One region of the Promicromonospora sp. NPDC050880 genome, then DNA from elsewhere that is predicted to be linked to it. Evidence: riboswitches for the same ligand, from Rfam matches in the RefSeq annotation. Region 1 holds a riboswitch; the other holds the start of a gene.

What was found. Region 1 has a riboswitch for FMN ahead of pnuC (nicotinamide riboside transporter PnuC). Riboswitches for the same ligand answer to the same signal wherever they lie in the genome.
Region 2: another riboswitch for FMN. It lies ahead of ribD (bifunctional diaminohydroxyphosphoribosylaminopyrimidine deaminase/5-amino-6-(5-phosphoribosylamino)uracil reductase RibD); the one in region 1 lies ahead of pnuC (nicotinamide riboside transporter PnuC).

What each region holds. Positions count from the first base shown of each region.
Region 1 covers NZ_JBITFV010000005.1:75,380-79,778, forward strand. The annotation lists gene ACIBBF_RS11025 (sensor histidine kinase) at 1-224, opposite strand, end outside; gene ACIBBF_RS11030 (acyl-CoA dehydrogenase family protein) at 321-1,541, opposite strand; gene pnuC (nicotinamide riboside transporter PnuC) at 1,605-2,288, opposite strand; FMN riboswitch at 2,404-2,541, opposite strand; gene ACIBBF_RS11040 (helix-turn-helix domain-containing protein) at 2,644-3,393, opposite strand; gene ACIBBF_RS11045 (hypothetical protein) at 3,464-3,658, opposite strand; gene ACIBBF_RS11050 (LLM class F420-dependent oxidoreductase) at 3,682-4,399, shown strand, end outside.
Region 2 covers NZ_JBITFV010000022.1:2,323-6,721, forward strand. The annotation lists gene ACIBBF_RS23310 (riboflavin synthase) at 1-550, opposite strand, end outside; gene ribD (bifunctional diaminohydroxyphosphoribosylaminopyrimidine deaminase/5-amino-6-(5-phosphoribosylamino)uracil reductase RibD) at 550-1,722, opposite strand; FMN riboswitch at 1,844-1,981, opposite strand; gene rpe (ribulose-phosphate 3-epimerase) at 2,173-2,835, opposite strand; gene ACIBBF_RS23325 (DUF1761 domain-containing protein) at 2,903-3,331, shown strand; gene ACIBBF_RS23330 (RsmB/NOP family class I SAM-dependent RNA methyltransferase) at 3,379-4,399, opposite strand, start outside.

The DNA.
Region 1 (4,399 bases):
AGCGGCACTCCGACGCCCAGGGCGGGGACCAGCCCCGACGAGACCAGGACGAGGATCCACAGGGCGAGGCCCGCGGTCAGGTGCCAGACCCACCCCACGGCCAGCGCGGCGACGGCGCGCCGGGTCGCGGGGTGGTACGGGGCCTGGAAGAACGCCGCCCCGGAGGTGAGCGCGGGGGCGACGTGGTCCGCGAGGGTGCGGGGTGGGCCGTCATCGCTGGTCATAGGCACGACACTAGGCGGACGCGCAGGCTGCGCGACATGCCGTCACCCCACGGCCCGGGTCTCGGGTTTCCCCTACCCCGCCCCCGCGCGGAGGGCTCAGGCGAAGGCGCTGGTGCCCGTGATCTCGCGGCCGATGATGAGGGCCTGCATGCTCTCGGTGCCCTCGTAGGTGTGCAGGGCCTCGATGTCGGCGAAGTGCCGCGCCACCCGGTTCTCCAGCAGGATGCCGTTGCCGCCGAGCAGGTCGCGGGCGATCGCCGCGATCTCGCGCGCGCCGCGCGTGCACGTGTACTTGGCGAGCGACGCCTGCGGGCCGGTGAGCTGCTCGGCCTCGTCGAGCCGCGTCATCTGCTTCACCAGGAGCTGCATCTGCGTGAGGATCGACAGCATCTTGGTCAGCCGTTCCTGCACCATCTGGCTCGCCGCGAGCGGGCGGCCGAACTGCACGCGCTGCTGCGAGTAGGCCACGGCGGCCTCGTAGCAGGCGATGGCCTGCCCGACGGCGCCCCAGGCCACGCCGAGGCGGGTCGCGAACAGCACGCGGCCGGTGTCCTTGAAGGAGCGCGCCTTCGGCAGCAGGTTCTCGGCCGGGACGAACACGTCGTTCAGCACGATGTGCGCCTGGTGGATCGCGCGCAGCGAGACCTTGCCCTGGATGGTCGTCGCCTCGTAGCCCGGGGTGTCCTGGGGAACGATGTAGCCGTGCACCTGGCCGTCCTCGCCACGGGCCCAGACCACCGAGATGTCGCCGATCGAGCCGAAGCCGATCCACTTCTTCTCGCCGTTGATCACGTAGCCCTCGACGCCGTCGCGCGTCTCCTTGACGGCGGAGGTCTCCAGGCCCACGGAGTCCGAGCCGTGCGTGGGCTCGGTCAGCGCGAACGCGCCCAGGATCTCGCCCCGGGCCATGGGCCCGGCGTACTTCTCGACCTGCTCGTCGGAGCCGAGCATCACGATCGAGCGCAGCGCCAGGCCGCCCTGCACGCCGCAGATCGTGGTCACGGAGCCGTCACCGCGCGACATCTCCATCGCGGCCAGGCCCTCGGCCATCTTCGAGACCTTCGGGAAGCCGGGCACGTCCACGCCGTCGCGCAGGAAGTCCAGCTCGGCCATGCGCTTGAGCAGGTCCATGGGGACCTCGTACCGCTCCCAGTAGCCGTCGATGACGGGCAGGACCTCGTCCTGCACGAACCGGCGGACCGCGAGCTGCCAGGCCCGCTCCTCCTCCGTGACGTCGGCGAAGGCGCCGGCGAAGTCGATGTCGAGCGGTTGCGAGACGTCGTAGGCGGGCGCCGTCACCCCGGGAGTCTGAGTCATGCCTCCATGGTGCTCCGGTACCGGATCTCAGGTCAAGCGATACGGCGTCTCACGCCCCGGCGCTCAGGCAGGTGCGGCGACGGCCGCCCGGCCCGTGCCCTCCCGCCGGCTGATGCGCCACCACGCGAAGAACCCGACCAGGGTGAACACGCCGTAGATCACGTACATCAGTGCGGTCGCCCAGTACCCGGCGGAGAAGAGCAGAGGTACGCCCACCAGGTCGACGGCCACCCAGATCAGCCAGAACTCGACCCAGCCCTTGGCCATGCCGTAGGTGGCGAGCACGGAGCCCGTGAAGATCCAGGCGTCGGCCCACACCGGCTCGTACGAGCCGAGGGCGCGGAACAGCGGGGTCAGGAGCAGGGTCCCGGCGAGCATCCCGGTGACCAGGCCGACGCGGGCCCGCCAGGAGGCCCAGGCCGGGTGCACGGCCACGGTGCCGACGCCGCCCGTGCGCTGCGTCTGCCGCCAGCGGTACCAGCCGTAGACCGAGACGGCGATGAACATGATCTGGCGCCCGGCCTGCCCCAGCATGTCGGCGCGGCCCGTCTCGCCGAACCAGGAGCCCATGAAGACGGTGAAGAGCACGACGTTGCCGACGATGCCCACCGGCCAGGCCCACACCTTGCGGCGCAGCCCGCCCAGGGCCGAGGCCAGGCCGAACAGGTTGCCGACGACCTCGCGCCAGTAGATCTGCTGGTCGCCGACCAGGAACGTCGCGTCGTAGGCGGCGCGGAACCAGTCCATGTCTCTTTCCCTCTCCGAAGTCCGCACACGGGGACTCCGGGGTGAGGGCCGGCGCGCCACGACGGCGCCGACGACGGCACGGTGCCGGGACCCCGAGGGGTCGGCGGAGCGCGCCGCACGTGCTTCCTCCCATCCGGACTTTCACCGTCGGTCCTGGAATCTCACCAGGTCAACCGGGTCCCTCCCGAAGGAACGACCCGGGTCGCGGACTATCACCGCCGGCTCGGAATTTCACCGACCCCGGAGCACGTGTGCAACTGCTGCTGCACGATCTCTAGCGGAACACAGGATGCCATGGGTGCATTCCCCCGGGAACGGGCCCGGGATGTCCGGTGCGCCACACGGGCCGGGCCGGTCAGACCAGGGCGTCGCGGACGGCGCGGGCCACCTCGTCGGGCCCGGCCACCCCCTCCACCACGGTGACGACCACGCGCCGCGACGCGGGGGCGCCGTCGGCGGCCAGCGGGCTGGCCGAGGTGCCGAGGACGGCGGCCCGCCGCAGGTCGGCGAACGCCTCCTCCAGCTCGGGGCGCAGGTCGAGCGACGGCGTGCGCAGCCAGCGCCGCAGGATCGCGTTGTGCACCGCGACCACGGACGCCGCGAACGCGATCGACGCCGTGGAGGCCGACCGCTCCGGCGGCAGGGTGTCGCGCAGGTAATGCGTGAACGCCCGCTCGTAGCGGTGCGTCGTGATGAGCTCCCGGTCGCGCAGCGCCGGGACCTGCTGCAGCAGGGCGTAGCGGGCGAGCGACGTCTCGCGTTGGCCCACGTGGTGGTCGAACACCATGCGCGCCGCGCGGCACACCTCGAGGTACGGGTCCACGTCGGGGTCCCAGGCGCGGCCCAGGTCGTGCCCCGACTCCTCGCTGGCCCGGGCGTCGGGCCGGGTGGCGGCCAGCATGACCACCACCTCCTCCAGCAGCAGCTCGTGGTCGGCGAAGACCACGTCCTCCTTGGAGCGGAAGCGGCGGAAGAACGTCGCGCGGCTCACCTTGGCGGCGTCGGCGATCTCCTCGACGGTGGTTCCCTCGTACCCCTGCCGAGTGAACAGGTCCACCGCAGCGTCGACGGCCTGCGCGTGCGTGTGGGTACGGACGGCGGTCATGCCAGGCAGGCTACCGCGTGCCCCCCGAGCCCCGTGAAGACTCCTTGAGCAAACCGTGACCTGCGCGACGCTAATTTTCCTGGGACGGGATCTTGCCCGACCGGAGTCTGCGCAGGTAGCGCACCTCGCGCACGGCCATGAGCAGCGCGAGCACCCCGGGGACAGCGGCCCACGGATGACCGAGCACCACGCCCAGCAGGCACACGAGGAAGATCAGCCCACCGCCCACGACGGTGGCGAGGCTGCCCCAGCGGATCCCGGTCACGGGGTGAGCGTAGTCTGCGAGACGTGACACTCGACCTGCGCATCTTCACCGAGCCCCAGCAGGGCGCGACCTACGACGACCAGCTCGCCGTCGCCCAGGCGACCGAGCGACTGGGCTTCAGCGCCTTCTTCCGCTCCGACCACTACCTGGCCATGGGCCGCGAGGGTCTGCCCGGCCCCACCGACTCCTGGGTCACGCTCGCCGGCCTCGCCCGGGAGACGTCGACCGTGCGGCTCGGCACGCTCGTGTCGTCGGCCACGTTCCGGCACCCCGGCGTGCTGGCCATCCAGGTGGCCCAGGTGGACCAGATGTCCGGCGGGCGCGTCGAGCTCGGGCTGGGCACCGGCTGGTACGCCGCCGAGCACAGCGCCTACGGCATCCCGTTCCCCGAGAAGCGCTTCGGCATCCTGGAGGAGCAGCTCGCCGTCGTCACCGGCCTCTGGGGCACGCCCGTCGGCGAGAAGTTCTCCTTCTCCGGCGAGCACTACCAGATCACCGACTCGCCGGCGCTGCCCAAGCCCGTGCAGGCCAGGATCCCGGTGCTGGTCGGCGGCGGTGGCCCGCGCCGCACGCCCGCCCTGGCGGCGCGCTACGGCGACGAGTACAACCAGTCCTTCCCGGAGATCAGCGGCATCGGCGCGCGCATCAAGGTGGTCGAGAAGGCCCTGTCCGACGCCGGTCGCGATCCCGGATCCATCGTCCAGTCGGTGGCGCTCGTCGCCGCCGTCGGGCAGGACGAGG
Region 2 (4,399 bases), on a different contig from region 1:
CGCCCGGGGCCAGCCCGCCGAGCGTGGTCGCGGCGAGCGTGGTGGGGATGAGCGACACCCCGAAGCCCTCGTCGGACACCCACGTGACCGTCAGCGAGACCCCGGACAGGGCGATCGAGCCCTTCTCGGCGACGTAGCGGGTCAGCGCCGCCGGCGCGGTGAACGCCAGGTCGTCCCAGCGCGGCCCGGGCGTGCGCCGGGCGAGCGTCGCCACGCCGTCCACATGGCCCTGGACCACGTGACCACCCAGGCGGCCGTGGGCCAGCAGGGCCCGCTCCAGGTTCACCCGGTCCCCGGGGGCGAGGGCGCCGAGGGACGTACGGCGCAGCGTCTCGGGCATCACCTCGGCCACGAAAGCGCCGTCGGCCACCGACGTGACGGTCAGGCACACGCCGTCGACGGCGATCGAGTCACCCGGGCGGGCGTCCGACGTGGCGAGCGGGCCGGCGACGGTCAGGACGGCGTCCGGCGCCGGCCCGCCGCCGGGGTCGCCGTCGGGCCGGACCAGCGAGACGACGGAGCCGAGCTCCTCGACGATTCCGGTGAACATCAGATCTCCTCCTCGGTGTGCCCGCCGGGGCGGCCGGCTGTACCGGGCCGGGCCCCTGCGGGGTCGGTACGACGGGCGACGAGCAGCATGTCGTCGCCCAGCCGCGTGACGTCGTGGGTGGTGAAGCGTGCGGCCTCGCCGATCGTGGTGACCCCCAGGTCGTTGACGGCCGGGGAACCCGCACCGAGCAGCACAGGGGCCACGTACGCGTGCAGCTCGTCGACGGCGTCCGCGGCCAGGAGGGCGGTCGCCAGGGCGGGGCCGCCCTCCACGAGCAGGTGCCGCACCTCGCGCCCGCCCAGCTCCCGGAGCGCGGCGTCGAGGTCGTGGGTCGCCAGGTGCAGCAGGGGGCCGCCCGGACCGCGCAGGCGGGCTCCGTCGGGCACCGTGCGGTGGCCGACGACGACCCGGAGAGGCTGGTGCTCGAAGAGGCTCCCGTCCACGGTGCGGGCCGTGAGAGCCGGGTCGTCGACCGCCACCGTCCCCGTGCCGACGGCGATCGCGTCCACCTGGGCGCGGACCGCGTGCGCGTGGGTGCGGGCAGCCGCCCCGGTGATCCAGCGGCTGGTGCCGTCGGCCGCGGCGACGCGTCCGTCGAGCGACGTCGCGAGCTTGAGCGTCACGTACGGCCGCCCCGTGCGCACGGCGCGCAGCCACGGACGCAGCAGCTCCTCCCCCGCCGCGGCGAGCAGGCCCGTGGCGACCGGGATGCCCGCGGCCCGCAGGCGCCCGGCGCCGCCCGTGGCCACGGGGTTGGGGTCCTCGACCGCCACGTGCACGGCGGCCACGCCGGCCTCGATCAGGGCGTCCGCGCAGGGTCCGGTGCGGCCGTGGTGGGCGCAGGGTTCCAGCGTCACGACCGCCGTCGTGCCCCGGGGGTCGACGCCGCCCGCCCGGGCGGCCGCCAGCGCGGCGGCCTCGGCGTGGGGCGTCCCGGCTCCGCGGTGGAAGCCCTCGGCGACGGTGCGGCCTGCGGCGTCCAGGAGCACGCAGCCGACGCGCGGGTTGGGGCCGTGGGCGGGGCCCTGCGCGGCGAGGTCGAGGGCCCGGCGCATCGCGGCTTCCAGGATGCGGGCGTCCGGCCCAGCCGGGCCCCGGTCCGGTGCGGAGGCCACGGGCGGCGCGGCACGTGGGCCGGTGGGCGCGGTCGAGCTGTTCTGCGACTGGGTCATGCCGTCCTTCCCGAGCGTCGGCGCTCCGGGGTCGGACGACGGGTACGCGGACGAGGACCGGACCGGTCCCGCCCGCGCGTACGGCGTCACGGCGCCGCACGTCCGCAGGACGGCCGACGCCGCACGTGCTTCCTCCCATCCGGACTTTCACCGTCGGTCCTGGAGTTCCACCAGGTCAACCGGATCCCTCCCGAAGGAAGGACCCGGGTCGCGGACTGTCACCGCCGGCTCGGAATTTCACCGACCCCGGAGCACGTGTGTGCGTACTGCTGATCGCCAGCATGCCACACCTCGCGCGGCACGCGACCATGGCCTGCGTCACAGGGACGCCGGTCCCCTCGTCACCGGGGCCTCTCCCCTGGGCTCGCCCGGCCGTCGGGGTGGGCACGACGCGCTTGGCACACTATTTTCACGGTCAGGCACGACGGCGCGTGCCAGCCTCGTCACGCGTCAGTGGACGTGCTTGCTCGCGAGCTCGCGCAGCGTCGCGATCTCCGCCGGGATGTCCTGGGCCCCGTACACCGCCGAGCCCGCCACGAAGACGTTCGCGCCGGCGTCGGCCGCGCGCTCGATCGTGTCGCGCGACACTCCCCCGTCCACCTGGATCCACACGTCCAGCCCGGACTCGCTCACGGCCTCGCGTGCCCGCCGGATCTTGGGCAGGGTGCCCTCGATGAACGACTGGCCGCCGAAGCCGGGCTCCACGGTCATCACCAGGATCATGTCGATCTCGGCCAGCAGGTCCAGGAACGGCTCCACCGGGGTGGCCGGCCGCAGCGCGACGCCCGCGCGCGACCCCAGCCGCCGCAGCTCGCGCGCCAGGCGCACGGGCGCCTGCGCGGCCTCCGCGTGGAACGTGACCGACGCCGCCCCCGCCTCGGCGAACGCCGGCGCCCACCGGTCGGGGTTCTCGATCATGAGGTGGGCGTCGAGCGGCACCGGCGACACCTTCGCGAGCCGCTCGAAGACCGGCAGCCCCAGCGTCAGGTTGGGCACGAAGTGGTTGTCCATGACGTCGACGTGGGCGTAGTCGGCGTCGGCGATCCGGCCGAGGTCGCGCTCCAGGTTCGCGAAGTCGGCGGACAGGATGCTGGGGGCGATGAGGGCTGCCATGATGCCAAGCCTAGGGCGCGCACCCCGCTGCCACGCGCCGCGCGCCACCGACGGACCGGGAGCGACGATGATCCCCGAGGTGAACTACTGGGCTGTTGTGGCGGCCACCCTGTCCACGCTGGTCGTGGGCTCGGTCTGGTACACGCCGAAGGTGTTCGGCACCCGCTGGATGCGGCTCGCCCGGGTCGACCCGAAGGCGGCGCAGGCCGCGGGCATCTGGCCCATCGTCGTGACGGTGCTGGTCAGCTTCCTGACCGCCTGGGTGCTGGCCGGTGCGGTCTACATCTCGTGGGAGTTCTACCAGGGCGGCTTCCTCTCCGCGGCCGTGGTGACCGGCGTGCTGCTCTGGATCGGGTTCACGGCGGCGCGGATGATCACGCACGACGCCTTCGAGGGCCGCCCGCCGGCCCTGACCACCCTGAACCTCGCGCACGAGCTGGTCACGGTGCTGGTCATGGCCGTGATCATCGGGGTGTGGCCGCCGGCGGGCGTCTGACCACGACCGCCTGGCCACGGCCGGGGCGGGCGGGACCGCCCCGGCCGTCACGCGGTCCGGCGCAGCAGCGTCAGGTGCATCGCGTCCGTACCGTGCACGTGCGGCCACAGCTGCACGTCGTCCCGGCCGCCCAGCGGGATCTCGGCGTCCGGGCGCACCACCGACCGCACCACGGCGGGCGCGTCCAGGCGTTCGACGTCGTCCCGGCGGCGCAGCACGTCCGCCACGACGAGCTGCGTCTCGGCCAGGTGCGGCGAGCACGTCACGTACGCCACCACTCCCCCGGGCCGGACGGCGTCCAGGGCGCTCGTCAGCAGCTCGCGCTGCAGCCCCGTCAGGGCGGCGAGGTCCGACGGCGTGCGGCGCCACCGGCTCTCCGGCCGACGGCGCAACGCGCCCAGGCCCGTGCAGGGCGCGTCGACCAGGACCCGGTCGTAGGCACCGGGCTCGTCGACGCCGACCTCGCGGCCGTCGCCGGTGCGCACCTCCTCGACGGCGCCGTCCGGCAGGGCGGCCAGCGCGCCGGCGACCAGGCGGGCGCGGTGCGGGGCCACCTCGTTGGCCACGAGCCGGGCACCGCGCTGCGCGGCCAGGGCCGCCAGGAGAGCCGCCTTGCCGCCCGGGCCGGCGCACAGGTCCAGCCAGCGCGCGTCCGAGCCCTCCAGAGGGGCCGCGGCCAGGGCCAGGGCGACGAGCTGGGACCCTTCGTCCTGCACGCCCGCCAGACCCTCGCGGACCGCCGGGACGCCGGACGGGTCGGAACCCTCCAGCCGCAGCGCGGTGGGCGCCCAACGGCCGGCGACGAGGTCGACGTCGCCCCAGGCGTCCTCGTCGGCGGCGTCCACCAGACCGGGCCGCGCCACCAGGGTGACCCGGGGTGCGGCGTTGTCGGCGGCGAGGAGGTCGCCGATCTCGTCCGCCGCGCGGCCGTTGCCGGCCAGCGCCTCGCGCAGCGCCCGGACGACCCACAGCGGGTGGGACTGGGTGGCGGCGAGGCCCGCGAGGGCGTCGGGCGCCTCCTTCTCGAGCACCGACAGCCACTCGTCCGGCGTGCGTTCCGAGACCCGG